4 regions of the Priestia filamentosa genome follow, and region 4 is predicted to be linked to each of the others. Evidence: riboswitches for the same ligand, from Rfam matches in the RefSeq annotation. Region 4 holds a riboswitch; each other region holds the start of a gene.
What was found. Region 4 has a riboswitch for S-adenosylmethionine ahead of B9N79_RS13930 (2,3-diketo-5-methylthiopentyl-1-phosphate enolase). Riboswitches for the same ligand answer to the same signal wherever they lie in the genome.

Region 1 (7,757 bases), 130 kb from region 4:
TAGTTGTTTGTATTATTCTTTCAGCTCTTATTTATACAGCAATGCAAGTTCTTTTCCTCGGAAGTATTCCAACAGATATGATCGGTAACGACTGGGCACAAATTGCTGATAAATTTTCACTTCCGTTTAAAGATATTGCCATTGCATTAGGTTTAGGTTGGTTAGCTGTCATTGTTGTGTTAGACGCTGTTGTTTCTCCAGGAGCGAGTGGAAACATCTTTATGAATACAGCATCTCGTCTCGTTTATGCATGGTCACGTACTGGAACTCTTTTCAAAACGTTCTCAAAGGTAGACAAAGGAACAGGAATTCCTCGTCCTTCTCTATGGCTTTCATTCGGACTATCTGTATTCTGGACATTACCATTCCCATCATGGGACGCGCTTGTTAACGTTTGTTCGGTTGCCCTTATTCTTTCATATGTAGTAGCTCCCATTTCATCTGCTGCGTTTAGAGTAAATGCAAAAGACCTAAAAAAACCGTTTAAACTTAAAGGGATGAGCGTTATCGCACCCCTTTCATTTATCTTTGCAAGCTTTATCGTATATTGGTCAGGATGGAAAACAAACTCTTGGTTATTAGGTTCTCAGCTTGTTATGTTTGTTCTATACCTTATCTTCTCTAAATATGTGCCAACAAAAGAAGTAAGCTTAGCACAACAATTAAAATCTGCTTGGTGGTTAATTGCTTATTACGTTATCATGCTTGTTATTTCTTACCTTGGTTCATTTGGTGGAGGAACAGAGACATTAAAAAATCCTGTAGACTTAATTCTTGTCGCTATAGTAGCATTAGCTATTTACTACTGGGCTAAATATAGCGGATTGCCAAAAGCAATTATTGATAATGATGAGCCTACACCTGAAGAGAAAGCGGAAGCTGAAGTTAAAGCAGAACCTGCTAAATAACGCTTGTTTTACAAACTGGATAAAGTTAAAATAAAAGCTGCCTTCTGGCAGCTTTTATTTTTCACAAAGGAGCTATTAAAATGAACTATGAAGGCTTATTAAAAGCTTATTTATCTCTTTGGAACAACCGCCAGCTTTCTTCCTATAAAGAAGCGGAAGAAAAACTTAAAGAGCTTATAAAAGAAGATTTAAGTTCAGCATGGTCACACCCTCGTATTCGTAAAGCAAAAGAAGTTCAGCTTACAACTGCCCTTACTCGAATTGAACAGTCCTCTTTAGAAAATGAGACAAAGCAAGCATTAAAAGCTTTGTATGAACAAATTTATGATGCGATAAAATAAACGTCAAGGAATTCATTCCTTGACGTTTATTTTTTATTTATACGAAAAAGCCTTTTCCGCTTTCTCAAATGCTTGTTTTAAATCTTCTTTTAAATCCTCAACATCTTCAAGGCCAACTGAAATACGAAGAAGATGCTCTGTAATGCCTCGTTCTTCTTTATCTTCTAGAGGCATACTTGCATGAGTCATTGTAGCAGGATGCGTTAAAATGCTCTCTACTGCTCCAAGGCTTACTCCAACGGAAGAGAGAACAACATGATTAAGCGTCTCTTTTGCTACTTCTTTATCTTTTAATTTAAAGGAAATGATAGCCCCGTAGCCACTTGCTTGCTCACTTGCTAAGTTGTGCTGTGGATGAGATGGAAGTCCTGGATAATACACCTCATCTACTTGCGAGTTATCACTTAACCACTGCGCAAGCTCTAAAGCTGACTTTTGTTGCTGATCTAGACGTACTTTTAGTGTCTTAATCCCTCTTAATAGAAGCCAACTATCATTAGGACTTAAAATTGCTCCAAAAGCGTTTTGTACAAATCCAATTTTCCCAGCAAACTCTTCGCTATTTGTAATGGCAACTCCAGCTACAACATCACTGTGACCTCCAAGATATTTCGTTGCGCTATGAACGACAATATCTACGCCTTTATCAAGCGGTTTTTGTAAGTATGGCGTCATAAACGTATTATCCATAATTGTAAATAAATCATGATCTTTTGCAACGCGCACAATTTCTTTAATATCTGTTACGTGTAAAAACGGATTTGATGGAGTCTCAAATAAAATCGCTTTTGTTTTTTCTGTAATATGTTGTTCTACTTCTTTAATATCTGTTGTATTAGCAAACACAGCTTTAATATTAAAATTAGTGAAAAGCTGTGTAACCGCTCTGAATGTTCCCCCATATACATCGTGTGAAACGATAATTTCGTCTCCACTTTTTAACAAGCATAAAACGGAAGAAATAGCAGCCATACCTGATGAAAAAGCAAATCCATACGTTCCGTTTTCTAAAGATGCAACAGTATGTTCTAGAGCTTCTCGTGTAGGGTTACCTGATCGAGAATAATCGTAGCGGTTATTTTTTTGCTGATTAAACGTAGTTACTTGATAAATAGGCACATTGACAGAACCAAATGGCTCTTCAACATGAGTTTTAGCGTGTATAAGCTTTGTGCTGAACTTCTGATCTTTTGTACTCATCAAATCTCTCCTTAAAGTCTTGAATTAAATCTTCTCCATGCTCAATACCAACTGATAAACGAAGCAAGCAATTCGTTACTCCAATTTCATTTCGAACATCCTCTGGGATATCGGCATGTGTTTGGCGTGCAGGGAACGTAATTAATGTTTCAACGCCTCCTAGGCTCTCAGCAAACGTAACTACTTGAAGATGTTCTAATAAGAACGGCACTAGTGCTTCTTCTTTTACAGAGAAGGAAAGCATTCCTCCAAAGCCTTTTGCTTGCTTCTTCATTACGTTATAGCCTGGATGACTCTCTAACCCTGGATAAAATACTTTATCAATTAAATCTTGTTCTTCAAGCCACTGAGCAATTTTCAAAGCATTTTCCTCGTGACGATCCATTCTTAGTGCCAATGTTTTTAAGCCACGAAGAAGGAGAAAACATTCCTGCGGTCCAAGAATAGCACCAATAGCATTTTGAAAAAAGCGAATTTTTTCACCAAGCTCACAACATCGACTAACAACAAGTCCACCAATAACATCATTGTGCCCGCCGATATACTTACTTGCACTATGCACAACAAGATCTGCACCAAGTACAAGTGGCTGCTGTAGATATGGAGACATAAATGTGTTATCAACAATTGTTAGAAGATCATGTTCTTTTGCGATAGCAATTGCTTCATGCAAATCTGTAACGTGCATAAGTGGATTTGTTGGTGTTTCAATAAATAGAGCTCTTGTATTTTCTTTTACATTTCTTTTTATCTCTTCTGTATTTTCAGTGTTAACATATGTAACCTCTACGTCACTTTTCTTCACAATATCTTCAAGAATACGATATGTTCCACCATATAAGTCTTTCGAGATAATAAGATGATCGCCTTTTTCAAGGAGAAGGAAAATGGCTGAGATAGCAGCCATACCTGATGAAAAAGCAACTCCTATTTCTCCTTTTTCAAGAACCGCAATTGCTTCTTCAAGCGATGTTCTAGTAGGATTGGCTGTTCTAGAATAATCGTAACCTGTACTTTCTCCTAAACGAGGGTGTTCAAATGTAGATGCCTGATAAATTGGCGTTGTAAGTGAACCTGTTGCAGCATCTCTTTTCATTCCTGACCTTACTAACTCTGTTTCAATACGCATAATATTCTCCCTTTCTTCCTCAATATAAAAAAGCCACTCTTTACAAATGAAAGAGCGGCTAATCCGAAATCTCTCATCTGTAAGAACAATTTGTTCTACAGGAATTGGCACCGTTCAAGTATATTACTTGATGGTTGCCGGGCTTCATCGGGCCAGTCCCTCCGCCACTCTTGATAAGAGTAAATTTATAATTCATTGATTTTGTTAAGTAATTAATCTTACTTTAGTAAAAATATGAGTGTTTGTCAACGAAGTTTTCTAAAAAGGTTAAATATACACACTATTCAAAAGGGTTTTCTACTATATGTTATTTTAAGGATATATTAAAAAAACAGCAGAAACGAATGTCTCTGCTGTTTCTTTTACTCATATAAAAAAGCAGTGATGGAGTATACAGTACAGTCCCATCTTCTTAAGCTTTCACTCACTAGTTCATTGTATTCTGCTACGCTTTTTGTTGCCTCATATAAAGGAAAGTCCATTGCCTTATTCCTCCTCTATCCTATTTTTATCATTATAGACAAACGTAGGAACATCTAATCTTGTGAGTTTGTTCCTTTCTATCTCTTTTTACGCTTTTGAAGCTCTTTTTTTACAATTGGAACACCTTTTTTAATAGCTCTTTGGACTTTAGGATTCTTCAGTAATCTGATAATTTTACTCAATCTTCCCATAATTATTTCAGCTCCTTATTATTTCGATACTGACTAAGACGTTTGCAGTATTTATATAAATAAGCAATTGCTTCTAAAAACCATTTTGGAAACTTTTTTGGGAAATAAGATTTTTGATAAAAATAGCGATATGCTCTTGCTAAATCGCGCCACTGATAGCATGTTTTCTTCTGAGTATAGCGTACAACATCAATGATACGAACTTCTTTATCCTTCGTTAGAATAAGATTGTGTAAATGAATATCTGAAGGGTTTAATCCTTTCGAGCGTGCAAAGGCAAGTCCTTTTTCTACCTCTTCAATTGCTTTTGTAGGAATTCTCACACCTGTTGTTAAACACTGATAAAACGTTTTGCCTTTAATATATTCCATTACAATATAGTTTGGCCCAACTTCATATATTTCAGGAAAAGTGAGAGAATGTGATAATTTTTCATACACTTCTCCCTCTTTTTGCGCTAAGTGATCAAAAGAAGGAAAAAATAGTTTAATCACTTTATTTTCATTTTTCACTTTAAAAGCCCACGCACTTCTCCCTGTTCCTATTACTTTTAATTCTCTTGGTAGGTGAATAAGAGAGTATGAAGAGCCTTTTTTTTGGAACTTAACTTCCTCTACGAGTTCTGAAGCTTCCCTCACATTTTTTCCCCCTTCACTCTTTTTTCAAACATACTACAAATTTCACACTTTCCATAATAATATGCTTTTAAAAAAAAGAGCTCTTACCTTTGGTAAAAGCTCTTTTGAGATGACTTTTTTAAGCTGAGAATTTGCGTAGCTTTGTATCTAAAATAAAATTACCAAATGGAATAACAGATGCTAACAAAGCACTTACAATCCATTTATATGACCAACGTACTTTCATCGTGACATAACCAACCATTAAAATATATAAAACAAACAATCCCCCATGAATAGAACCAACAACTGTTACAACTTCAGGGATGTTTGCCATATACTTAAGCGGCATTGCAATTCCTAAAAGAGCTAAGAGAGAAAGCCCTTCAATAAGTCCTACAAACCTCATTCCACCGAGTGGAGAGTTCATCATATTATCGTCTCCTTCGTATTGTTTTTATTTATGTATGTCCAAATTCATTTTTTATGTGCTTACGTTTTTAGTATACCAAAGTTACAAATCTTTTATCACCTTGTTCCTGTGACAGTTTCATGACATTAAGAAGCCGGGAGTTCCCGGCTTTTTCCTATACTTTAAAAATCGACGTAACACCTTTAAAAACCGTTGATAGCTGGTTAACAGCGTTCATCATTTGACCTGCTGTATTCATCATTTTATCCATATTATACGTACCATCGCTGTTCTTAAATTGTGCTAAAATTTGCGGTGGCTGGCTTTTTGTTTGCATCCACTGCTTAGGATAGTAGTGAGGCTGACCTTGTTCATACATATTTTGCTGTGGCATGTATCCACCCGTTGTTATATGTTGATTGTACATGTTAGGAGTATAAGGAACATCTACAAATTGAGTGTTGTTTACATATGGATGACTTTGATACAAATAGGGATTTCCGTAATTTTGAATAGGTGCATATCTGTATTGATGAACTCTTCTCATCCGTTCTTCCCCCTCTCTTTTCATTCTTATACTATGTAAACAGCCTAGGCAGACGTGAATACGTAATTTATCATTTTTTGTCACTTTTTGTCGGAATTCTAAATTTTTCGAACAAAAGGAACTTTCCTATTCTTGTGGTACACTATAAAAAAGGGGTAAGGGGGAGTTTAAAATGACAGTTGAAACACTTCGTAACCGTTTTGTTGATGTAAAACAATGTGAGCCAGAAAATCACGATCAGCTACTAGATTTTGCTAGACGCAAATATTTAAAAGGGGAATTGAGTCTTAGCGAGTACAAGAAAGTGATGTATGCACTTGAACAAGATGGAGCAACTAGTTTAACTTTTCCTTAATATTAAGAGAGCGCTTAATAAAGTAAGCGCTCTCTTTTTTTATATTCCCTACAAAAAGGAGCTTTTATCAAGCTCCTTTTTCTTTTTCTGCTAAAATAGATTCTAGAAAATACTTATTTGATATATACATTTTACTAAATTGTTTAGCTCTTGTATCTTTATGGAACGATTGCAAAATAACGTTGTGTAAATTCTCAGTTGCTGCATCAACTTGAGTAAAATGAACATATTTTGGTTTCGTCTCTAGAATCCATTTCCTTACGGCTTTTTCCCATTCGTCAAGCAATGAAAAAAACGTTTCAGCATATGGCTTTACTTCCTCATAAAAATCTGCTGATTGTTCTTTCGCTTTTACCACCTTTAATCTATTAGAAGCTTCTTCATTATAAGATAGAAGCTTTTCAGTAAGCTTATAAACGTTGGACATCAAATCACCTCTAGGAGGTTATTGTAACATGGAAATAAAAAGTTGTAACTTTAAATTGGTTCTGCAATAGCAATGTGATATTCAGACTTTTTTACATATTTTAATTCATCAACGGCTTTTTCGATTTCTAAAAGAGAGGCTTTGATTGAAGACAGCATTTCTTCTGACGCAGTGGGCTGTTCTTTCGCTTTTTCGCTTACTCGTCTTCCTAGCTCTTTTTCAGTTTCATCTAAACCTACAATCGCCTGATCCAAAAGACCTAAAAGCTCGCTTTTACGAACCCATTTTTTATTCATTTGTCTTCCTCCTCTACGCTATGTTCTTCTATTTATTCTTTCTTTTTTCTTCTCTCCCTTTCTCGCTGACAAAACTAGTTGTGATTCGCTAAATAAATCTTCTTTTTAACAGTTATTCGACATCTTCTAAAATGTATGATTTTCGGATAATCGACCATACTAACGATTGGAGGTGGATATCAATGAAAGAACGTTTCGAAAACAACACAAATGACAGCACTGAACAAACACTTCAAAAACAACATAACGCTGCTCAAAATCTTGCAGATCAACAAATGGATGCAGGAAACTCAACAGAGATGAGCAAAAAACAAAATGGACCAAATCGTCCTTCAACTTAATATCATAAAAAAAAGACATCAACATTATGTTGATGTCTTTTTTATTTTCCTTTTATGAGCTCTTTAATTCTTCCTTCTACTAACATATAGAAGTGAAGCGTCCTTTGTTTCTTTTTATACCATCTTGTAATGTTTACGATTTCAGCAAGAGGCGTATCTGACAGCCATCCTTCAAGCTTTTCTCTGCTTTCAACCCATTTATCTCTCCGCGTCTCATGATGAGCAACAGGTCTAAATGTAGAACGAAGATATGGGGTAGCTATTTTTCCTGTTTTTCTAAAGTATTGTTCATAATCATAACGAGACCCTGTATGAGGGGTTGAAGAAGCAAAATGATCAAATAAAGAAAAAAGCTCTCTATGAAAAAGAAGTTCCGAAAGCTTTATCCCTAGTTCAATGCGCTCTTCAACTTTTAAAAAGTTATATACAGAAAGACCATAAAGCTCTCCTTGCATTGTTGGGAATAGAACAGAGCTAAAATGCAACATTTCTTGAAGTTTGAAAAAAGGA
Region 2 (7,757 bases), on a different contig from region 4:
TCCTAGTACGATAATAAAGTCTTTATTCCGAAATGGTTGATGTAGGAAATAAAGGTAGGTAGAGACTAAATAGCAGAAAAACCAAAACCCATAAAATATAGCGATAACTAAGATTATAGAAATAATAGAAGGAAAAAGGTATTGTGAGAAAATTGCATAAGAGACAATAAGTAAAATAATAGCCACTCCTAATGTAAGGGAAAGCAGGTTTGTAGGCTTTTTTCCTTCTTTTCTAATAAGTTCACGACCGTTACGGATTAGATAAATAGCAATAAACACAATGATAAAGGGGGTAAGAAAGATAAACAAAATAGCAAATAAAACTAAAATCCATTTAAGTGGTTCAAGGTACTCCACTTTTAGAACAACCACTGTAATACTCACCATAAGAAGCAGTATGCTTATCGTGAGTAAAAATCCATTTAAGATTCGTCTCTTATCCGTTAAGTAACTAACTAAGAATAAAAGAAAGCTGACAGCAGTTAAAGACGCTAATATCAATGGCAGTACCTCCTTTGATGTTATATATATATTATCTTTTGAGCATGTAAAAGCCCACATATAATGCTCTAATTTGAGGGGAAAGACATATATCTTTATTCTTGCTAAACATGTCGGTATAACTCATAATTACGCTGGAAATAAAAAAATTAGGATACAAAAAGGAAGAGTTAATGTTATCCATTCGTCTCTGCTAGTTATTAACTAAAAATCCCCCGTCTCTTTATTTAGAAAGAGACGGGGGAATAATTTTATGTTTATTTTTCTAAGAAAGATTTTTTGAAGAAATCTAGCTGATAATCCAACGTAATTGGATCACTAAAGTATGCTTCTTTTGCATCCATTTCAAATAAATGGCCATTCTTTACTGCTGGAATGTTTTTGTATGTTTCTGTTTGTTGGAATGAATTATCAGCTTCTGAACTCTTACTAAAGATAATATAGTCGCCTGCATATTGTGGAAGAACTTCAGCTGAAATTGAACGATATCCTTCCTTTAATGCATCTTGTTTTACTTTTTCAGGCATTTTTAGCCCCATTCCTTGATAAAGGACTTCTGTACCTCTTGCCCAATTATCGCCAAAAACATAAAGCTCTTTATTTGCTGATTCAATTACAGAAACGGTTGCATCTTCACCAATTTTTGCTTTTACATCTTTACCTGCTTGCTGGGCTCTTTTCTTGAAGTCATCCACCCACTTTTGTGCTTCGTCTTCTTTTCCAACAAGCTTTCCAATCTCAATCTGTTGTTCTAAGTAATCAAGCTTACCCCATGTATATGTAACAGTAGGAGCAATATCCTTTAGTTTATCGATATTTTTTGTAGTAGATAAACCAACAATAAGATCAGGGTTAAGTTCAATAATTTTTTCTAAATCATCTTCAGAAACGACCTCTGCATCTTTTAAATACTTATTATAGCGAGGATTATCTTTAGACCAGCTATCCACTCCAACAATGTTAATATCAAGGCTAGCTAGGTTACCTGCAAAGCTAGAAAGAACAACAACGCGTTTCGGGTTTTTCGGTACTTTTACAGATCCGCTTTCTGACTGGTATGTAACCATTTCTTCTTTATTATCAATTGAAGTTGAATTCTTATCTTTATCAGTGTTTCCGCTGCTGCATGCACTTATTAGTAGCACAAAAACAAGGGAAAGTGGAACTAACCATTTTTTCATATTAATTTCTCCTTTAAAAGAATATAGTGGTTAGTTTATGAACGATTATCGTAATTATCCGCCTATATACACAAAACAATTAAACGATAATGATTATCATTACTAACTATATTTTTAATATAATGTCGATTTATGTAGTTGTCAATCTCTATTTAAATCGCTTATATCATACGCTTTGATTGTTTTTGAAATTAATACTAATACAGGAGAAACAAAGCGTGAATTTATACGATTAGAAGAGGAATTATGAAGCTAGCTACTTTCAATTTTTTTATTTCAGTAAAAGGAAGTTTATTTGGGGAAAATACTATACTAATGGAAAATATTTTATAATAAAAGCAAGAAATCTTTTTATGTGAAGATAGAGAGTTTCTTCTTTCTATACCAACTTCTTTCAACAAGGAGATTAGAAATGGAAAAATATAAGCAGTACTTTTTGAAAAATATACGAAAACAGCTAAAAGAGTGGGAAGTTGTTTCTTTCATTTCTCATGAAGAGATTTACAGATTTCTTCATTCTATGGTAGAAACAGCTGCAATAATAGGTTGGGAGAAAATCGGAACAAAGGCAAGAGAGCTAATGGATGAGCTAGAAGTTATAGATAAAGAAGAGTTGGAAATGGAAAGTGTAGAGCGCTATATATTTAATGTGATCCAGCTTTGCTACGCATATGATCATCAAGAAGTAATCGACTTTCCGAAAAAGACCAATGAACAACAAAAAGAGAGTGCCGTCATCTTATTAATTGATAATGACACATCTTTTTTAATGTATATGAAAGAAAAATTAGAAGAAGAAGCTGATTGGTGTGTCATTGTAGTAGCAAATCCTCAAAAGGCTGCCTCTGCTCTTTATGATATGAAACCGGATTGTGTGATTATGGATATTCATATGAGGGAGAAAAATGGACTTGAATTGCTTGAGTTTCTAAATGGAAAGCTTAAACAACAATTCATTCCAACTTTGATAGTAAGTGTTGATGGAGGAAAAGAAGCACGCATTAATAGTTACCAAAAAGGGGCAGATGACTTTATTCAGAAACCGTTTGATATAACAGAGTTTATTGTGCGTATTCAAAGGCAATTAGACAGAAAAAAGCAATTTCATGATCTGTTACTTCTTGATGAGTTGACACATGTGTATAATCGTAAATATTTAAATCAAGCTTACGAACGGCTGCAAAATGAAAGGAATCGTTCTAGAGAACCATACTGTTTAGCTGTTTTAGATATTGATCATTTCAAGAAAATTAATGATACACATGGCCACCTTGTTGGAGATGAAATCTTAAAAGCCTTTGCTCGCTTTTTAAAAGAGGAAACACGTATGAATGACATTGTGGTTCGTTTTGGGGGAGAAGAATTCATCATTCTTTTTCCGAAAACAAATATTCAGGAAGGGTATGAGGTGATTGATCGGTTACGAGTGAAATTTAAAGAGTTATCATTTGAAGGAAAAAGGACATTTTTTTGCACATTCTCCTCAGGGATTGTAGAGGTAAACAATGTAAATACACTCGAATACTGGTTACAACTAGCAGATAATGCTCTTTATGAGGTAAAGAAAAAAGGCCGGAATCGGGTACAGAAGGCAGAGTCCTTATATAGTTTTTTACCTCAAAAAGTATTGAAAGTAGCAGTAGTCGATAATGATCCAATTATTAGAACGATTATCAAAGGTATTTTAACAAAGCTTCCTCACCAGCAGACAGTTCTTGAAGTTAAAACATTTAAAAATGGAAAAGATTTTATGAATTCTAAATGGCATATAGCAGAGGAGGATTCGTGTCTTGTGATTTTAGATGGGATTATAGATGGATTAGAAGTGCTAAAATGGCTGTATAATCAAGAACAACAAGGCCTTTATAAAGTAATTCTGCTTACTTCAGGAAACAGTAAGGAAGATGTGGCAAGAGCACTTCAACTTGGGGCAGATGATTATATGATAAAACCATTCAACTTATTAGAGTTGGAAACAAGAGTAGGAAAATTAATGAGCAGAATGTTTTAACGCTAGTAATGAAGAAAATAAGGGAAGTTGATTGAAACGAGCAGGTTTGTCTGTTCTTTTTTAGATGCGTAATATGTGATTATTCTGAACTATTAGAATGGTATTGACAATTAATAAAGAGAACGATATAGTTATGAAAATTGAATTCTTATCCAGAGAGGTGGAGGGACTGGCCCTTTGAAGCTTCAGCAACAGGTCAATTATAGACACTGTGCTAATTCCAGCGGGTGATTTAGCCTGATAGATAGGACCGTACGTTTTTATTTGTCAGTAACGCATCCAAAAAATTGGATGCGTTTTTTATTGGGTTTTTAATTGAAATATGAAGGAGAATCAGCATGGGAGCTCAACCAAAACAGGAATTTCAAAGGAAAATGAAAGAAAGACATCTTGTAATGCTTTCACTTGGCGGAGTTATTGGAACAGGTCTTTTCCTAAGCTCTGGTTATACAATTCAACAGGCAGGCCCCTTTGGCACTATTCTTTCTTATCTTGTTGGTGCCGTCGTTGTCTATCTTGTAATGCTATGTTTAGGAGAACTTTCTGTCCACATGCCTGAAACAGGCGCATTCCATGCATATGCAGCTAAATATATCGGTCCAGGAACTGGGTATGCTGTTGCATGGCTTTATTGGTTAACATGGACGGTTGCACTTGGATCGGAGTTTACAGCAGCAGGGCTGCTTATGCAGCGTTGGTTTCCATCTATTAATGTATGGATATGGAGCGCATTATTTGCTGTTTTGATTTTTGTTCTTAATGCTTTAACAGTCAAATTTTTTGCAGAATCAGAGTTTTGGTTTTCATCTATTAAAGTTTTAGCCATTGTATTTTTTATTATCCTAGGAGCAGGAGCAATGTTTGGTATTATTCCGCTTGAGCATTCAGAAGCTGCTCCGTTTTTCTCTAATATAACGAGTGAAGGTCTTTTTCCAAATGGAGCATTAGCTCTTGTAATGACGATGCTTGCAGTTAACTTTGCTTTTTCAGGAACAGAGCTTATTGGAGTTGCAGCTGGGGAAACAGCTGATCCGGAGAAGAACATTCCTAAGGCTATTCGTACAACATTATTCCGACTTATTATTTTCTTTGTTGGAACGATTGTTATTTTGGCAGCATTCTTACCAAGTTCAGAAGCAGGAGTTGTAGAAAGTCCATTTGTTGCTGTTCTTGAAAAAATAGGTGTCCCATACGCAGCAGATATTATGAACTTTGTCATTCTAACAGCTATTCTATCAGCAGCAAACTCAGGGCTCTATGCTTCATCTAGAATGCTCTGGTCACTTGCTGATCAAAAAACAATTTCACCCATCTTTGCAAAATTAACAAAGAGAGGTGTTCCAATTTACGCTGTAATTTTGAGTATGGTTGGAGGGGTGCTTGCTTTATTTTCAAGCATTATTGCTCCTGATACCGTATATATTGTTCTCGTCTCTATCTCAGGACTTGCCGTTGTTATAGTTTGGATGAGCATTAGTCTTTCACAGCTTTTCTTCCGCCGCTGTTATATTCGAGAAGGAAACTCTGTTGAAGATTTAGCATACAAAACACCGCTTTATCCATTTGTCCCTATTGCATCATTTTTACTTTGTTTAGCATCATGTATTGGGATTGCTTTTGATCCAACACAGCGTATAGCCTTGTATTGCGGCCTTCCATTTATTATTTTATGCTATATCGTATATTACACAACTCAACATTTTAAGAAGAAAAAGGAGCCTATTGAATATGCTAGTGGAGAGAAAAGATCCAGTTAAAAACATTCTAGAACAGTATCAAACTTTAATTGTAGATGGAGCACTTGCAACAGAACTAGAAGGATATGGCTGTGACCTTAATGATCCTCTCTGGTCTGCACGTGTTCTTATCGAAAATCCAGAACTTATATATAAAGTTCATAAGGAATACTTTCTTGCTGGAGCAGATTGTGCCATTACAGCAAGCTATCAAGCAACAATTGATGGCTTTAAACAGCGAGGAATTCAAGAAGAAGAGGGAATTAGGCTTATTAAAAAAACGGTAGATCTTGCCAAGAGGGCACGTGATGATTTCTGGAATGAACACAAGAGCAATGGGAGGCCAAAACCTATTGTCGCAGCATCTGTTGGACCATATGGAGCATACCTCGCAGATGGTTCTGAATACGTTGGAAACTATGGGGTTGATGATGAAACCCTTCGAGCTTTTCATGAACCAAGAATTAAAGTGCTGATTGAAGCAGGAGCAGATGTTCTTGCATTTGAAACTATTCCTTCTTTGCAGGAAGCAAAAGTCCTGTCTGGTCTTTTGGAAAAGTTTCCATCTGCTTATGCTTGGCTCTCTTTCTCTCTGAAAAATGAGAAGGAGATTAGTGATGGAAGTGCGCTTAAAGTGTGTGCAGAAGCTTTTAAGGAACATCCTCAGATTGTTGCAGTTGGTGTGAACTGTGCCGCTACAAATGTTGTTACAGAGGCTATTCACACTCTTCATCACTACAGTGGCAAGCCTATTATTGTTTATCCCAACTCAGGAGAGATGTATGATGCTGAAACGAAAACGTGGCATGGCTCTTCAACAGGAAAAGGATTTCATGAAGAATCGAAAGATTGGTATGAAGCAGGAGCCCGTTTGATTGGAGGGTGCTGTCGTACTTCTCCCCAGCATATTAAAGAGCTTGCTCATACATTTAGAGCCTAAACAAAGCGTTTCTAAGCTAGCTTAGAAACGCTTTTTCTATAAGTTGATCCGCTTTTGTCTATAGAGTTTCATAAGTGGATGAGTTCCTTTTGTAATTACATCTCGTAGGACTTTTGCAAGTGCTCCACTATAGACAAGAACATAGAAAAAAGGAGAACAAAATATGAAATGGAGAGCTTTTATAGGTGGAATTATTTCAGGTATCATAATGAGTGTTTTTTTAAAAGGAATTGAAGAATTAACTCACCTTCGAGTTTATACATTGTTACTAAATGTAGATTATATACCATTGTTAAAACTGGTAACATCAAATGAACCATGAGAGCTTATTCTTCACCTTATAGTAGCTGTTATTGTTTCTGTTGTTTGGTTTGTTGTGCTTCAAAAAATCAATCTAACGAAGAAAAAGGGCAGAATAGCAACAATGATGATGGCAATGTGTATTGGTCTTCTTCTATATCCTTCTACAACTATGTCAGAGAGAACCCCCTCCCTTTATTCTTTACCTTCTTTAGGATTTTGGCTTCTGGGCCATTTAATATTTGGTATATTATTAAGTCTTTTTTATAAGCGAGATAAATAGTTTTATGCACCTTCTCGAGAAAACCGTCATGTTCTTTTGGTTGAAGAATATATTGAACTATGGACAAGTACGGAAGAGGTTTGGATAGGGGGCGTATATGTACGTTGAACGATTGAAATATGTAATTCAAAGCAGTGTTAGAAAAACATCTTTATACAGGAGAATTTTTTTTGTTCTTTGTGGAGCAATGCTTGTTGCCGTTTCTTTGGAGCTTTTCCTCGTGAGAAACAGCGTTATTGATGGGGGGATTGTTGGGGTAAGCCTCATTCTCTCTCACCTTTCATCTTTTGAAGCAGGCCCTCTTCTTCTTTTATTAAATAGTCCTTTTCTTCTTGTAGGATATCAATATATGGGAAGGCGATTTGTATTTCTAAGTATGCTTGCCATTTTTGCATTATGGAGCGGAATGTTTTTGTTGAAACCATACCCGGTTCTTACAACAAACCCTTTTGTTGTAATTGGCGTAGGAGGAACAATTTTAGGGCTTGGAATAGGATTGATTATTCGTTATGGAGGAGCTTTAGATGGGACGGAGATTTTAGCTATTTTATTAAGTAAGAGAACAAGATTCTCTATCGGTCAATATGTGATGATCTTTAATTTTATTATCTTTGGAAGTTCTATTTTTGTATTTGGAATGAGAGAAGCCTTTTACTCTCTTGTTACGTACTTTATTGCCTATAATATTATTGACTTGTCTGTCCAAGATCAATAGCTTAGAGCCATATCAATCCCTTGATATGGCTCATTTAATTAAGGTTGTAAATAAGAAAGAGTAAGGGAAGTCAGCATTTTTGCTGCAATA
Region 3 (7,757 bases), on a different contig from region 4:
TCCTCAGCTAAGAAGCCAATTCTAATGAAGATATCTAAATCTGACCATCCTCTCATTTCATAGTACTCTTTTACCCATTCCTGAAACTCTGTCACATTCATTGAATTATTCCCCTTCTATCTTATGACTTCAACTAAGTTTAACAAATGATTCCTTATTATGTATAATCAATAACAGTGACTTAAATAGGAGGAGATACTTTTGAAAAGAATAGCTGTATTCTGTGGATCTAGTAATGGAGCAACTGATCTTTATATCAAGGAAGCCAAAAAGTTAGGAGAGGAAATTGCTAGACGGGACATTTCTCTTGTATACGGAGGAGCAAGTGTTGGGGTAATGGGAGCTGTTGCAGATTCTGTATTAAAATTTGGTGGTCATGTTATTGGAGTCATGCCTACTTTTCTTGAAGAACGAGAAATTGCTCATAAAAACCTATCGGAGCTTATTGTGGTAGAATCGATGCATGAAAGAAAAGCGAAGATGGCTGAACTTGCAGATGGATTTATTGCATTACCAGGCGGACCAGGGACATTAGAAGAGTTCTTTGAAATTTTCACATGGGCTCAATTAGGATTACATCAAAAGCCGTGTGGGCTCTTAAACATTAACGAGTATTACACCCCTCTTGTTTCCTTATTTAATCACATGACAGAAGAACAATTCTTACAAGAAAAATATCGGACTATGGTTCTTGTAGATACAGAACCACAAGGCTTGCTTGATCAATTTCATACATATCAACCCCCATCTGTTAAGACATACATTACAGAAGCTCAGAGTTAACTAGAAAACGGGATTAGACCATAACTAATCCTGTTCTAGATTCTTTACAATTAAACTTCACATCATCTACATTATAAGAATAAAAAAACCTTATAATTCCTTTATAAACATTTATCCCTAATGTAAAATTATCTTTATGATTTAAATATTGGATATAGAAAGGGAATTTTATGAAATCTTTTTTAAAAGTAACATGCGCGGCATTTATACTTACAAGCTTAATGACAGCCTGTAGTGAAGAAAAAGAAACTGCTCAAGTTGAACCTTCAAAAGAAGTTGAAAATACTCTATCTCCTGAAGAGCAGCAACAACAGTTAGAAATTGAGGAATTAGAAAAGGGAATTCTCTTCTACGGAGAAAATGTAAAAGGCGGAGATTATGGTGTTTCTGTTTTAGATGGGACATACGAAAAAACCAATGAAGGTTCAGGTACCATTAAGGCTCAAGTTGAAGTGAAGAATGTTCATGACGATGGTACAGGTGTTACCCTTTTGCCTTTAGAATTTTGGATAGAAAATGAGAAAACAAACCAAAAATTTATAGGAAAAGCTCTTCCTAACGACGCTCAGAAGTTTACAAATCTCCCTCAAGGACAATCTATAGTTTTTGATGTTTCCTTTTCAATTAAGGCTATAGAGGAATTAGAAAACTTCTATTTATACATAGATAGTAAAAATGATCCGTTTGCAAATGCTCATTGGAAACTCGATAATTTAGATTCCTCACAATCATAAATGGATGAATATGATCTGCAAATGCTAGTTAATATACAATCTAAAGGAAGTAATAAAAGCGCAAACTTGCTCAGTAACATCAAGCCTGCGCTTTTTATTTTTGTTTATATATACTTTTACAAACCATTTTTAAATTATACAAAGCTCATCTTAAGTTGTTGTTTTTTCTTACTGATTACCCATCTTTTGTAGGTGACTAGGATTAATATATCCAGGTTTTAGAGATTGTTTGAATGGATGACTTTGCACCAAAACCTTCGATTAAAAACCCCTCCTAAGTGAAAGGAAAGGTTTTGTAAAAATCACTCTTTAGTTATTTTCCCAAACATCTTGAGCGATTTTAATTACATGACTGATTTTATTCCATTGTTCTTCTTCTGTTAACTCGTTTCCTTCTTCTGTACTTGCAAATCCACATTGAGGACTTAGTGATAAGTTTTCTAGAGGTATGTATTGGCTTGCCTCTTGAATTCTTTCTTTAATTGTTTCAGGATTTTCTAGTTTAGCAAATTTAGATGTTATTAATCCTAGTACAACGGTTTGGTTATTACGAGTAAAGTTTTTTAATGGTTCAAAATCACCTGAACGGTTGTCATCATATTCAAGGAAAAGTCCGTCTACATTTAAGTTAGCGAAGATTGCATCCGAGATATTATCGTAGCCGCCACTTGTGATATAAGTAGATCTGAAATTCCCACGGCAAATATGCATTGTGATCAGCATATCCTCAGGCTTCTTAGAAATCGCATCGTTTAAGCAGCTTACTCTCGTATCAATAATATCCTGTACATCCATGCCAAGCTTTTCAACAACTGCTTTTATACGTTCTTCCGAAACAAAATCAATCCAAGAAGTATCATCTAATTGTAGATAACGGCATCCCGCATCATAAAAAGCTTGAATGGCTTTTTGATAAGCAGCTACTGTATCATTATAAAACTGCTCACGGTTCCCCCCATAATATGAATCCTCTTGAATTCTAGTGAATAACATGTTAGGACTTGGAATGGAGAATTTAGCAACTTGGCTTCCATCACCATATTGTTCGACAGCTTCTTTTAAAAACGTGAAGTGTTCTAGCATATAATGATGGTTGAAACTCACTTTACCAACTACTTTAATAGCCTTATTTTTTGTTTTTGCCCCTTTAAATTGACTGATATATTCCGTTTCAAACTCCTCTACACCTTCTAAGCCTGATAAAAAGTCTAAATGCCACCAAGAGCGTCTAAATTCACCATCAGTAATCGATTTAAGGCCTGTCTCAATTTGTTTTTGGACAAGCTTTTCAATTTCTTTATCTTCTACAGCTTTTAAGGCATCCTTATCAATCTCTCCATTTGCATAAGCTGTTCTTGCTTCTTTAAGAGGTGCTGTTCTTAAAAAACTACCTACGTGATCTGCTTTAAATGGAGCTTTTACTAATGTCTTTGTCATAATTTCATTTCCTTCTTTCTTTCAAAATTAAAAAACCTCTTCTTAAAAATAAGAAGAGGGTAATTGTCATAATGGGTGCTCTTCTTATCTTCAAGCAAATCGCTACTGGAATTGGCACAGTACTTTAATAGTCCGCTGCCGAGGTTTCCTAGGGCCAGTCCCTCCACCTCTCGAGATAAGAATATTCAATTTATTTAACTTAAAAATAGGTTACACCTGTTTTATTAGCTTGTCAAATAAAAATTTATTTCTCACTGATTTTAATGTTGACTTTCATCTTATATTTAATTTCTCTTTCTTTCCTGTGAATTTAAACCATTCTCTTCATTTGTCAAGATAAAATACAGTACCAAAACGGTTTGAGGATATGAATAACAGACTAAAAACCTTTGCTTATTATGCATTCTACCCTTAGTATCCCTATTATTACTATCCATTCATTATAAAAATAAAAGAATACTTTAAAATAATTATGCTTATTAATTTACTCGGCCATCTGACCATCAGTAATCAAAAAGCGCACACCCGTTATTAATCAACGAGTTTGCACTTTTTTTAGATATAATGTGTAAATGTCTTATTTTTTAAGGTAGATTAAGCTGATTTAATTGATACTTATCTAAATCTGGGTGAGTGAATCATCCACTCAATGTGGCATTCCTTATTAAAGGTAATGTTTCACAAAATATCTTTATTGTATTAAATTCTAAGATTTTCGAGTCATTACCTCTTATCGAATTTATAAGTTAGCTGATTAACTGTGAACACTTTGCTTCCATTTATCACAAGATATAATGTCATGCCTACTCATTTACACTATTTCGACTGTATTTTTTGATACCACTGGCTTGCAGCTTCTACCTCTTCAATTGTTAATTGATGGCCTTTATTCTCCCAATGAAGTTCTACATGTGCATTAGCTTTTTCTAATAAGGATTGAAGCTCATTCGATTCCATTGGCGAGCAAATCGGATCATTTGTCCCAGCAGCAATAAACACAAACTTACCTGATAAGTCCGGAAGATCAATCCCTTTTCTCGGTACCATAGGGTGATGAAGAATAGCACTCTTTAAAGCATTTTGGTAGTGAAATAATAAACTAGCTGCTATATTCGCTCCATTTGAGTAGCCAATGGCGACAATATTATCACGATCAAAACTATATTTTTCTGCTGCCTCATCAAGAAATTCATTTAATTCTTTTGTTCGGAAAATAAGGTCTTCTTCATCAAATACCCCTTCAGCCAATCTTCTGAAGAATCGAGGCATTCCATTTTCTAATACATTTCCTCGAACACTTAAGACAGAAGCCTCATCATCAATTCTTCCTGCGATAGGCAACAAATCTAATTCATTTCCACCAGTACCATGTAGTAATAATAATGTTGGTTTTGTGGAATCTTTCCCTTTATTGAAAATATGCTTCATTATTTATCCCCCTCCAGAACACGAACCTCTACTTGCGGTAAGGTTTCTTCTAATTCTTCTCTTTTTGACTCTAACCAAGATGGCAACATCAGTTTTTTTCCAAGTTCATGGATAGGTTCATCCACTGAAAAACCTGGTGGATCAGTTGCTATTTCGAAGAGGATTCCTCCTTCTTCATGAAAATAAAGAGCTTTGAAATAGTTTCGATCGAGAATTTCAGTTGGATAATACCCGTTTTCTAGAAGAAGTGCTCTCCACATTTGATGATCTTCCTCGTCAATAGCTCGCCATGCTATATGATGAACCGTTCCTGCTCCCATCAACCCCCGAACTGAAGGATTTAACCGGATATCAATCGTATTCCCTATAGAACCTTCAGATTTAAATCTAAGAAATTCTTTTTCTTGGCCCATGCATTCTAATCCCAAAATATTTTCTAGCACGTGGGTTGTTTTATGCGGCTGTGAAGAATACAAAACAGCACCACCAAACCCTTTAATCGCATGTTCAGCTCCAACTCCTCCAAAGTTCCAAGTATTCGCCGGTCCCCCGTCTCGTTCTGTTAATTCAAGTTGGAGTCCATCAGGATCATTAAATTGTAAATATTTTTCACCAAAGCGAATGGAAGAAGTAAATTCGACTCTGAACTTCCGTAACCTATTCTCCCAAAAGGAAAGCGAACCCTTTGGTATAACATAGTTAGTCACACCAACTTGCCCCGTCCCAATTCGACCTTTTAGCTGTTTAGCCCATGGAAAAAAAGTAATAACACTACCTGGTTGACCTGTTTCATCCCCAAAATACAGATGGTAGACTTCCGGTCGATCAAAATTGATAGTTTTTTTAACAAGTCGTAACCCAAGTACGCCTGCATAAAAGTCGATATTTCGTTGAGCATCGTTTACCATTGCTGAGATATGATGGATACCTGAGGTTTTTTGCATTTTATCCTCTCCGTTTCATCCATGGGATTTTATAAGGATTTATTTAGGTCTTTTTACTTCAAAGATTTCACCAATTTTCGCATAATCATTTCCAGCTAACCGACTTACTGCAGCCAATCCATTAGGATTGATTCTTCCATTTTTATAAATATCCTCTTCAATATGAAATTGAACGACTTTTCCTATAATCAAATCGCATCCAGGGGTATCTGAACCTCCCAATTCTAAGGAATGCTCTAATGAACATTCCATTCGAATTTTCGCTTCCTTTACACCGGGTACCGAAATCTTTACACTCTCTATGGGAGTTAAATTAGCTAACTCAATCTCACTTTGATTAGAAGGTAGACTTGCAGCTGTTTGATTTATTTTCTCAACATTTTGTTCGTCAACAATATGCACAACAAATTGCTTAGACTCGATGATATTTCTCGCTGTATCCTTTTGTTTCCCCGCAGAGCGTTGAATAGATAGAGAAATCATAGGCGGGTTCGATGATACAATATTAAAGTAACTAAATGGGGCACCATTTAAATTACCGTCTTTTGAAATCGTAGTGACGAAAGCAATAGGTCTAGGTATAATGCTCCCTATTAGAAATTTATAAATTTCTCTTTCGGACATAGAACCTGGCTCAATTGAAAGCAAAGAAATCATCCCTTTCGCAACATTAGTCTAGTTCTCTTACTTCAAACGGCAGTAACACTTGTTCAATTTTCTCTCTCTGAGGCTCATATTGTAATGGAAGCATCAAATTTTCGCCCATTGTCTCTTGTGATTCATCATGAGCAAATCCTGGAGGATCAGTTGCAATTTCAAACAGGATTTCGCCATGTTCTTTAAAGTAAATCGCATTAAAATAATTTCTATCTCGTACAGGTGTGACACCATAACCATTTGTTGCAATATATTCTTGCCAATCTAGTTGATCTTCATCGTCAATAGCTCGCCATGCAATATGGTGTACGGTACCGACACCCATTTGTCCACGTCCAATAGTAGTCAATTTAAGATCAATAATATTTCCTAACTCAGCTGTAGAACGGTAACGAGCGAAGTCTCCTTCTTTACCGACTAATTCAAGACCCATTACCTTTCCCAATAATTCTGCTGTTTTATTAGGTTGAGTTGATAGTAAAGTTGCTCCCCCAAACCCTTTAATAGCGACTTCAGGTGTTACATCACCAAAACTCCATGTATTGAGTTCGCCTTCTTCTCTTTCAACAATCTCCAAGTGAAGACCATGAGGGTCATCAAATTCTAAATAGTATTCTCCAAAGCGTTCCATTCTAGTAAACGCAACATTGAATTTTTCTAGCCTTTTTTCCCAGAATTCCATAGCACCTTTAGGAACTACATAAGAAGTGACGCCTACTTGACCCGCTCCTATCGTACCTTGGCGAGCACCTGCCCATGGAAAGAAAGTAATAATGGTTCCCGGCTTACCACCTTCATCTCCAAAATAAAGGTGATACGTACCCGGGTCATCAAAATTGACGGTTTGCTTAACTAAACGTAAACCTAACACACCTGCATAGAAATCGACATTCTCCTGTGGATGCCCTACGATTGCTGTAATGTGGTGAATACCCATTGTTTTTTTACTCATTTTTAACACTCCTTTGTTATATAAAATCTGATTATTAAAACAGGTTGATACTTTATGTTATACCGGCTTATAAAGTAAAAATCTACTAATATTCATTTCAAACCCAAAAATCTCTACTTTAATACAATCTAGAATAAAAATGCATCAAGAGCATACTGACCAGGACCTGTTAAAGCTACGCCTATCGCAACAACAAGTAAAGTTAGATTATATTCATATCCATTATCTGTTGCCCATAATCCATTTGGACCATGCACCTTTACAATAGCCATTACCATTGTGCCTGCAATGATAATTCCTGCAAGTGGTGTTAAAAATCCTAATACAAACAAAATTCCTCCAATAAGTTCTGCTAATCCTGCAAAAAGAGCTATTTTTACTCCTGGCTTCATCCCAATGGATTCAAACCACCCTCCTGTACCTTTCAAACCATGACCGCCGAACCAACCAAATAATTTTTGAGCACCGTGGCCAACAAATAGTAAACCAATTACCAAACGAATGATCAGTAAACCAACATTTATCATTTTAAATTCTCCTAAATAATATTTATCTCGAATTCGAGATAATAAACTAAAAAAATAGTGTCTAAACTTTATCTTTTACTTTTTCCAAAAGATGGACAAGCGTTTTTGCCTCGTCAGGATTTAATGAATCAAACATATCATTAACTATCTTATAATGTTTCAGCATGATTTCTTTCATTAATTCATTTCCATCATGTGTTAATGAAACATGGATTACACGACGATCCTCTTGACAAGTGTTTCGACTTAATAAACCTTTTTGTTCTAGTTTATCTATAACATAGGTCATCGAACT
Region 4 (7,757 bases):
TTTTTTAAATTTTAGAATTAGGATGCTAAAAAGACAGGCGCTTCAAGAAAGAATCCAAAATGAAGCTCAAAAACTTGAACTTGTCGGAACTCTTGCAGCAAGTACTGCACATGAAATTCGAAATCCCTTAACAGGAATTAAAGGTCTTGTGGCCCTTTTAAGCGAAAAACATAAAGGAGAACAAGATCAGTTTTATTTTTCAGTTATACAAACAGAAATTGAACGAATCAATGAAATTGTTAGTGAATTTCTTATTCTTGGCAAACCTGTCGTAGAAAAACAAGGATACTATCATCTACAACAAATACTATCCGATGTTACACCTATTATAAAATCAGAAGCCAACTTACATAATATCGAGGTCATAACAACTCTTCCTCCAGAGCCTCTTTATGTTCTTTGTACAAGAGATCATTTAAAACAAGTTGTTCTGAATTTAGCAAAAAATGCCTTAGATTCAATGCCAGAGGGAGGAACATTAACCCTTTCTCTTTCCAAAAGACAAGAAGTTGCCATCTTGCATGTCCAAGATACAGGGACTGGGATATCCAAAGAAATACTTTCGAAAATTTTCCACCCTTTCTTTACGATGAAAGATACAGGAACTGGACTTGGACTTGTTGTTTGCAAACGAATTATTGAAGCTATTGATGGGACAATTGAAATCGATAGTACAGTAGGAAAAGGAACAAATGTTATTGTCACAATCCCAATTCAAACAGAGCATACCGAAAGCTAAAAATTCATGTTGCTTTCGTTTTACTCTCTCATTTGCGATAATAAAAGAAATCTATGTATAGGTTAGTGGTGAAAATATGACACGATCACATCTTATTTTTGATTCATCTATTGGAAAACAAAAACCCGAAACAATTGTTAACAGACAAAATCCTTGTCCGTTTTGTAATGTAGAAGCTCTCACTCACATTATGGACCAAAAAGACTCCATTATTTGGCTTGAGAACAAGTATCCAGTTTTACAAGATGCATTTCAAACCGTCATTATTGAAACAGATGAATGCACCTCAGAGCTTTCTTTATATTCAAAAGAACACCTTCATAAGCTCATCGATTTTGCGTTGGAAAAGTGGAAAGAAATGCAGGAAAATAGCGAATATAAATCTGTTCTGTTTTTCAAAAACCATGGTCCTATGTCTGGAGGTTCTTTACGTCATCCACACATGCAAATTGTAGGACTTAAAAATGTTGATGCTTATAGAGAATTAGACGAGCGACAGTTCGAAGGATTAACTATTCATGAGGAGAACGGGATAATATTTAATCTTTCTACTCTCCCAAGAGTTGGTTTTTTCGAATTTAATGTTCACTTAAAACAAGACGGAGAACAAACAATATTTGCTGATTTGCTACAAACGGCTGTTCACTATGTATTACATCATTTTCATAGAAATTGTACGAGTTATAATTTATTTTTCTATCCCCTTCGAAATAAGGAAGTTGTTGTGAAAATTCTACCGCGATTTTCAACATCTCCTCTTTTTATGGGCTACGATATTGCTCAAGTTTCTAACAAGCTCTCAGACGTCGTCCACCAAGTTCAAGAACTGTACTTTTCTCAAAAAAAATAACTTAAATAAGCTATATTCCTTCTTTGAACGGAATATAGCTTATTATTACAGCACAAGACAGCCCTTCTTATGCATATGGTAAAAAAGTGACTCTCTCTGATCATTGACGACTATTAAAGGAGCTTAAACATTTATGAAGGAAGTTTTAATCGGGAGCATTTTATCAGCTCTTTCAACAGGCTTAGGAGCTCTTCCAATCTTATTTATTCAACATCTCTTAACACACAAATGGCGTGATATTTTATTAGCTTTTACAGCCGGTGTTATGACAGCTGCTGCTACAATGAGTCTTATTCCAGAGTCTTTACAAACAGGCGGTCTTTTCCCTTTAACGATTGGATTATTGTTAGGAACCCTTGCTTTAACATTACTTGAACGGAATATTCCTCATATTAATTTAGAACACCAAAAAACAGGCATTCAGTTTGATGAGAAAGCTTTTCTGATCGTTGCAGCGATTACTTTGCACAACATTCCAGAAGGTCTTTCCGTTGGAGTTAGCTATGCTTCTGATGTGGATAATACAGGTAACTTAATCGCGCTTGCCATCGGGTTACAAAACGCGCCTGAAGGGTTGCTTGTTGCTTTATTTTTAGTGCAACAAAAAATGCACCGTTTCAAAGCTTTTATTATAGCAACACTAACAGGTACTGTAGAAATAGTTGCGGGTCTTCTTGGCTTTTATCTTACATCTTTCTTCGATTCTCTTGTTTCCTATGGCCTTGCTTTTGCAGCAGGAGCGATGCTTTATATCATTTATAAAGAACTGATTCCAGAAAGTCATGGAGATGGGAATGAACAGACATCCACTCATTCTTTTATTATTGGTGTTCTTTCCATGATTCTGCTCATCAATTTGTTTTAAATTATAAAAAGCCTGATTGAATTACGATCCATTCAATCAGGCTTTTTATATACATTTTTTATACAAATGTTCTCAGTATATTCTATAATAATCATAAACTCTTAGTTGTTAAGCTTTTCTCTTCTCTATGTTGAAAAACGATAAAACAAATCATTTATTTAGAAAAAGCAAGTGACGTTGGTAAAATAGTAAAGAAAGGCCTCTTGTCTTCCTGCTTTTGTTCAAGACATCGCTGATATCTATTTAATAGCTCGTCCAATTCTTGGCTGCAGAAAATGGTATCTTTATGTGTATAACCTTTTTGCTCAGCAAGTTTACACATCTCTTGTCTTTTGTGTAAAATTTCGCCCAGCAGTGCCTCTGCTTTACCATCACTATACGTTTGCAACATTTTATCCTCCCTTGCCATTAAAAGTAACCCCCTTATGCTTCATTACAAATTCTACTAAAATTGTAAACAGGTTTGCAATAAGAAAAAAAACTTTTTCATTACTTCTTAACAGCTTTGTAAAACAAATGTCGTAAATAACATGATTCACATAATGTTACAGCATAGATGTGATATACAAAAAGACGTATATGAAAAGCTACTAAGAGTATAGCTATATTCTTTTGTTTAGATTAACAGTATATTTTGATTTTGTAAAATGATAGTATTTATTGGAACAATACCCCACAAAATACCGCCTAAACATAAATATATTATATAGGAAAGTGTGCCTACTTAAATAAAAAATGATTTCTGCATTTTTGCAGAAATCATTTCCTTAAGAGTATATTATTTAGTATCAGCGTAGATTGGTACCCATCCTTCTGTTGTAACAAAAATACGGATTGCAACAACTTTTCTGTCATCCATAAGTGTAAAGTAATGCTGAATATTTTCAGGAACGGAAATAAGATCGCCAGGTTCAAGCTCAACATCGAAAAAGTGGCCATCTTTTCCTTGGATAACAAAAATGCCGTGTCCACTTACAATAAATCGAACTTCATCATCTGTATGATGGTGTTCACGCTGAAAGTTATTTAGCAGTTCATCTAGATTTGGAGTGGCAGCAGATAAAGAAATAACATCCTGAGCTTTATAGCCACGACGAGCCGAGATGTCTGCAATCTCTTCTTTAAATGTTGCTAAAATCTCTTCTTTTTCTTCTTCTTTTAAACGATAATTCTCTTGCAGGTGAATAGGTAACTTTGAAATATCCCAATTCTCATAGATTACTTCTTGACTTTGTAAAAATACCGCAACTTCCTCTTGATTTTCAACACGCTCATTTGTTTTATGTAAACGAATGTTTGCCATGTTTTCTCCTCCTTAGTTTGTAAACTCTATCTGTTTTGCAAAAAGCTTAAGCTTTAATAAATAGCTACATAAAAACTCATATGCTTCTAAATGACGTTTAGCTTCAAAAGCAGTTTTCCCCCATACTGTGATTCCGTGATTGCGAATTAATACAGCTCCTGTATCTTCCTTAATATGCTTTTCAAATACATCTCCAAGTTTTTGTAAATCCGCAAAATTTGGGATGATTGGAATCTCTACTTTCGCATCTTCTTCCCAAAGTCCTAATGCTTTAATAATCTCCTGCTTTGTAAACACAACTTTCCCCTGATCACCATAAAGTTCTGAAACAACGTTGTTATCAACTGTATGCACATGCAAAACGCATCCTGCTTTCGTTTTCTCATAAATAGCCGTATGGAGAACAGTTTCTGCAGAAGGTTTAAGCCCTGTTTCTTCTACAGAAAGCCCATGTTGATCTACAAGTAAAAAGTCTTCATTTGTACGTTTGCGCTTATCTTTTCCGCTTGCTGTAACAAGAAATGTTGTAGGACTTTCTGTTACTCTAATTGATAAGTTACCGCTTGTGCCGAAAAACCAGTCTCTTTCTGCCAATTCATCCTTGATATCAGCTAATTCAAGCCACTTTTCTTCGTACCCACTCATTTTAGTTCCTCCCTCACCCGCTTAATCTCAGAGATAACATCATAAAACGTGTCAAATGAAGCATGTGGTAGCTTTAATGTTTCACATTTCTCTAACAAGTAATCTCTAGCAATTACGAAATCAGCTTGCTTTGCAGCTTGAAAATCTGTGACAGAGTCGCCAATAACAATTGTAAATGCATCATCTTTTTGCAACGTTCTTAACAGCGATGGTTTACAGCACCCGCAACCGTTATCGCACTGACTATCACAGCTATGTGGCCAGCGAATTTGTACATTCTCTCCGCTAAAATCTCCTTTATTGCAATAGATAAAATCTTTTTCTATATAAGGAGAGAGAATAGGATGAACAAAAAAATCAATACCTCCACTTACGATATAAAGAGGAATGTTATGTTCTTTCACATACAAAACAAACTCACTGAAGCCATTGCGAATCTGCGCATTTTCTAATACATACTCTGTCATGTCTTCTTTAAGAGAAGATGGTAAAAGATTAAACATCTTTCCAACTCCATCTTTAATCGGGATTTCTTCAGCAAGCACTTGATCTTTTAATGAAACCCATTCTTTCGGCGCAAATTTTTTCATAATTTCAATAATGTTATCTTTAAATGTAACCGTTCCATCAAAATCACAAAACAAGATCAAATTCTTCATTTCACAACCTCTTTAGCTCCCCAAAGCTCAATCGCTTCTTTGAGGTCTTCGCTTGTTTCTGAAGCTTCTTGTAATGTTACTCCAGATACCGCAGCGTCAATGGCTGCTCTGAACGCTTTCCCTCCACCGACTGCTCCATTTGGGTGTCCATGTACGCCTCCACCAGCATTAATGATTGTATCTTTTCCAAAATCATCATAAATAAGAGGTACAAGGCCTGGATGAATCCCAGCTGATGGAACAGACCATCCTTTTTTCAAAGAGCTATTTTCTGTTAGATATTCATGGGTTTTAATTGCCTCACGATGATCAAGGGCAACACTTCCATATGGGGAAGGAAAAAGGGAGAAATCAGCTCCTGCTAAACGATTAAGCTTTCCAAAAAGCAATGAAGCACTTACTCCGTAAAAAGGTGATGAAGTCATTGCACCACTGAACGCTGGGTGCGCCATAATTGGCAGCCCGATTTCTTCATCTTCTCGAAGAGCTTGCAAAACATCTAAGCCATATGAGTACACGTTAAACAAAAGAGCATCTGCTCTAAGTTCTTTAGCACGCTTTGCTTTATCTTTTAGTTCGAATGTTTTACCAGATAAGTTTACAGCATAAAGCGTTCTTTTCCCTGTTTGTTCATAAACATCATCAAGTACTTTCTTCCCTTCACTAATTCGATTTTCAAAAGGTGTGAGTTTATTTTCAAATAAAATCTCATCATCCTTAATTAAATCTACGCCACCTAATGCCTGGTTTTTCAGCTGATTTTTTAAATAGGACATGTCACGTCCAATCACACCTTTAAAAATACTCATCACTAGAGGACGATTGTGCACATTAATTTTTGTACGTATTTCTTCAATGCCAAAGCGAGGTCCTGGAAATACTTTTGTTAGTTCTTCTGAAAGTTTTAGATCAACAAGTTTAATCTTCCCGTCTAAAGAAAGTTTTCCAAAAACTGTTGTTAAAATAGCTGGTATGTCATGAGAAAAGTTAGCAGAAGGATAAGCAATAGCCATTTCTGCTTTATAACCTCCCTCTTCTTCTCCAATGATTTCTGAATACACAACGCGACCTTTGTGTTGTTTTAACTGCTCTCTTTCTAAAAGAGGCAAGTCTGTCCATGAACCAACAGTAAGACCTAACGCTATCTTTTCTGCCTGTTCTTCGACTTTTCTATTTTTTAAAATGCTATGATATATTGCAATTACTTCGCTCATGTAGCGTCACCTCTTTATGTAAAAATAAAACCTCTCTTCAATCACTGATTGAAGAGAGGTTTTGTATGGTCCTCTTATCTCTCAGCATTGCTGTAAGATTTAGCACCGTACTTTATAGCCGGTTGCCGGGCTTCACAGGGCTTATTCCCTCCACCTACTCTTGATAAGAATTATATTTATGTTTAGTTGTTTATGAGTCAATTCACTTTGGATTATGACATTCAAAGAAAAGATTGTCAATAATTTTTAGAAAATTCCTAATCCCTTAATTCGCTTAATAGCTTCTCGGATTCGCGTTTCCTCTGTTAGCAATCCTGTTCGTACATATCCTTCGCCATGCTCGCCAAAACCAATTCCAGGAGCTACCACAACATGTGCTTTCTTCAAGAGTAGATCGGAAAATTCCGTTGATGTATATCCTTTAGGGACACGAAGCCAAGCAAAAAAAGAGCCTGCTGGAGCTTTTACATCCCATCCGATATTTTGCAATCCTCCTACCCAAACTTCACGTCTTCTCTCATAAAGAGACAAAAGGTCCTGAACACTTTTATGACTATGCAGAAGCGCAACTTCGGCCGCTTTTTGAATAGGACTAAAAATACTAACATAAAGGTGATCTTGTAAAAGTTCAATTGCTTTAATAACACTCTCGTTTCCAACTGCAAAAGCAATGCGCCATCCTGCCATATTAAATGTTTTAGAAAACGTATAAATCTCAATCCCAACGTCTTTTGCTCCTTCAGTTTGCAAAAAACTTCTTGGCTTCTTGCCATCAAATCCGATTGCTCCATAAGCAAAATCGTGAACAACACAGATATCATTTTTGTCGGCAAAGCTCACCGTATCTTCAAAAAACTCTTTTGAAGCAACAGCACCTGTGGGATTATTTGGATAGTTTAAAAACATCAGCTTAGCACGTTGCTTATCTTCCTCTGACAGCGAACTATAGTCAGGTAAAAAATCATTTTGCTCTGTTAAAGGCATTTTAGTTAATGTTGCGCCAGCTAGCGCAACCCCTGATAAATAGTCCGGATAACCCGGATCTGGAATAAGGACACCATCCCCTTTATTAAGCAAACACTGGGGAATTTCAACCAATCCTGCTTTTCCGCCAAATAAAATGGCTACTTCTTTTGTTGGATCGATTGTTACTCCATATTCTTGTTTATAAAAAGAGGCTGCAGCCTCTTTTAAAAAACCGTGGCCTTGAAAAGGTGGATAACCGTGAAAGTGAGGATTATTACTTGCTTCTTGAAGCGCCTTTACAATATGCTCAGGAGTCGGCTTATCTGGATTTCCCTGACCAAAATTAATTAAGTCATGTCCTTCACTTGCCTCTTTTGCTACTTTTTTAACAAGAGAAGCAAAAAACTGTTCTGGTAAACCTTTTAAACGATCTGACTGCTGAAATATTTTCATCATAAACAACCTCTCGAAAAATTCTACAAATTCTAATGATTCATGATATATGCTTCTTTCATT

Region 1: it holds a riboswitch for S-adenosylmethionine, as region 4 does, so the genes downstream of both, B9N79_RS14650 (trans-sulfuration enzyme family protein) here and B9N79_RS13930 (2,3-diketo-5-methylthiopentyl-1-phosphate enolase) in region 4, are expected to answer to the same signal.
Region 2: it holds a riboswitch for S-adenosylmethionine, as region 4 does, so the genes downstream of both, mmuP (S-methylmethionine permease) here and B9N79_RS13930 (2,3-diketo-5-methylthiopentyl-1-phosphate enolase) in region 4, are expected to answer to the same signal.
Region 3: it holds a riboswitch for S-adenosylmethionine, as region 4 does, so the genes downstream of both, B9N79_RS20555 (5-methyltetrahydropteroyltriglutamate--homocysteine S-methyltransferase) here and B9N79_RS13930 (2,3-diketo-5-methylthiopentyl-1-phosphate enolase) in region 4, are expected to answer to the same signal.

The regions. Positions count from the first base shown of each region.
Region 1 covers NZ_FXAJ01000003.1:218,426-226,182, reverse strand. Annotated here, with positions in the region: gene B9N79_RS14665 (APC family permease) at 1-908, shown strand, start outside; gene B9N79_RS14660 (hypothetical protein) at 989-1,249, shown strand; gene B9N79_RS14655 (trans-sulfuration enzyme family protein) at 1,283-2,449, opposite strand; gene B9N79_RS14650 (trans-sulfuration enzyme family protein) at 2,403-3,578, opposite strand; SAM riboswitch class I at 3,649-3,758, opposite strand; gene B9N79_RS14645 (RIO1 family regulatory kinase/ATPase domain-containing protein) at 4,255-4,890, opposite strand; gene B9N79_RS14640 (DUF3817 domain-containing protein) at 5,009-5,302, opposite strand; gene B9N79_RS26600 (YppG family protein) at 5,457-5,828, opposite strand; gene yppF (YppF family protein) at 6,001-6,183, shown strand; gene B9N79_RS14625 (DUF1798 family protein) at 6,251-6,610, opposite strand; gene B9N79_RS14620 (hypothetical protein) at 6,661-6,906, opposite strand; gene B9N79_RS26160 (hypothetical protein) at 7,089-7,247, shown strand; gene B9N79_RS14615 (DUF2515 family protein) at 7,289-7,757, opposite strand, start outside.
Region 2 covers NZ_FXAJ01000008.1:67,073-74,829, forward strand. Annotated here, with positions in the region: gene B9N79_RS21705 (YdcF family protein) at 1-501, opposite strand, end outside; gene B9N79_RS21710 (iron-hydroxamate ABC transporter substrate-binding protein) at 759-1,682, opposite strand; gene B9N79_RS21715 (GGDEF domain-containing response regulator) at 2,095-3,693, shown strand; SAM riboswitch class I at 3,839-3,944, shown strand; gene mmuP (S-methylmethionine permease) at 4,032-5,450, shown strand; gene mmuM (homocysteine S-methyltransferase) at 5,422-6,369, shown strand; gene B9N79_RS26280 (hypothetical protein) at 6,533-6,691, shown strand; gene B9N79_RS21730 (YitT family protein) at 7,050-7,667, shown strand; gene B9N79_RS21735 (M20 family metallopeptidase) at 7,706-7,757, opposite strand, start outside.
Region 3 covers NZ_FXAJ01000007.1:38,646-46,402, forward strand. Annotated here, with positions in the region: gene B9N79_RS20540 (MazG nucleotide pyrophosphohydrolase domain-containing protein) at 1-101, opposite strand, end outside; gene B9N79_RS20545 (LOG family protein) at 202-783, shown strand; gene B9N79_RS20550 (hypothetical protein) at 954-1,517, shown strand; gene B9N79_RS20555 (5-methyltetrahydropteroyltriglutamate--homocysteine S-methyltransferase) at 1,827-2,954, opposite strand; SAM riboswitch class I at 3,036-3,136, opposite strand; gene B9N79_RS20560 (alpha/beta hydrolase) at 3,771-4,382, opposite strand; gene B9N79_RS20565 (ring-cleaving dioxygenase) at 4,382-5,326, opposite strand; gene B9N79_RS20570 (flavin reductase family protein) at 5,366-5,974, opposite strand; gene B9N79_RS20575 (ring-cleaving dioxygenase) at 5,997-6,935, opposite strand; gene B9N79_RS20580 (DoxX family protein) at 7,064-7,462, opposite strand; gene B9N79_RS20585 (MarR family winged helix-turn-helix transcriptional regulator) at 7,524-7,757, opposite strand, start outside.
Region 4 covers NZ_FXAJ01000003.1:83,520-91,276, reverse strand. Annotated here, with positions in the region: gene B9N79_RS13965 (PAS domain-containing sensor histidine kinase) at 1-739, shown strand, start outside; gene B9N79_RS13960 (DUF4931 domain-containing protein) at 816-1,589, shown strand; gene B9N79_RS13955 (ZIP family metal transporter) at 1,723-2,454, shown strand; gene B9N79_RS13950 (aspartyl-phosphate phosphatase Spo0E family protein) at 2,609-2,863, opposite strand; gene B9N79_RS13945 (cupin domain-containing protein) at 3,233-3,757, opposite strand; gene B9N79_RS13940 (methylthioribulose 1-phosphate dehydratase) at 3,770-4,402, opposite strand; gene B9N79_RS13935 (2-hydroxy-3-keto-5-methylthiopentenyl-1-phosphate phosphatase) at 4,399-5,061, opposite strand; gene B9N79_RS13930 (2,3-diketo-5-methylthiopentyl-1-phosphate enolase) at 5,058-6,275, opposite strand; SAM riboswitch class I at 6,347-6,445, opposite strand; gene B9N79_RS13925 (pyridoxal phosphate-dependent aminotransferase) at 6,522-7,694, opposite strand.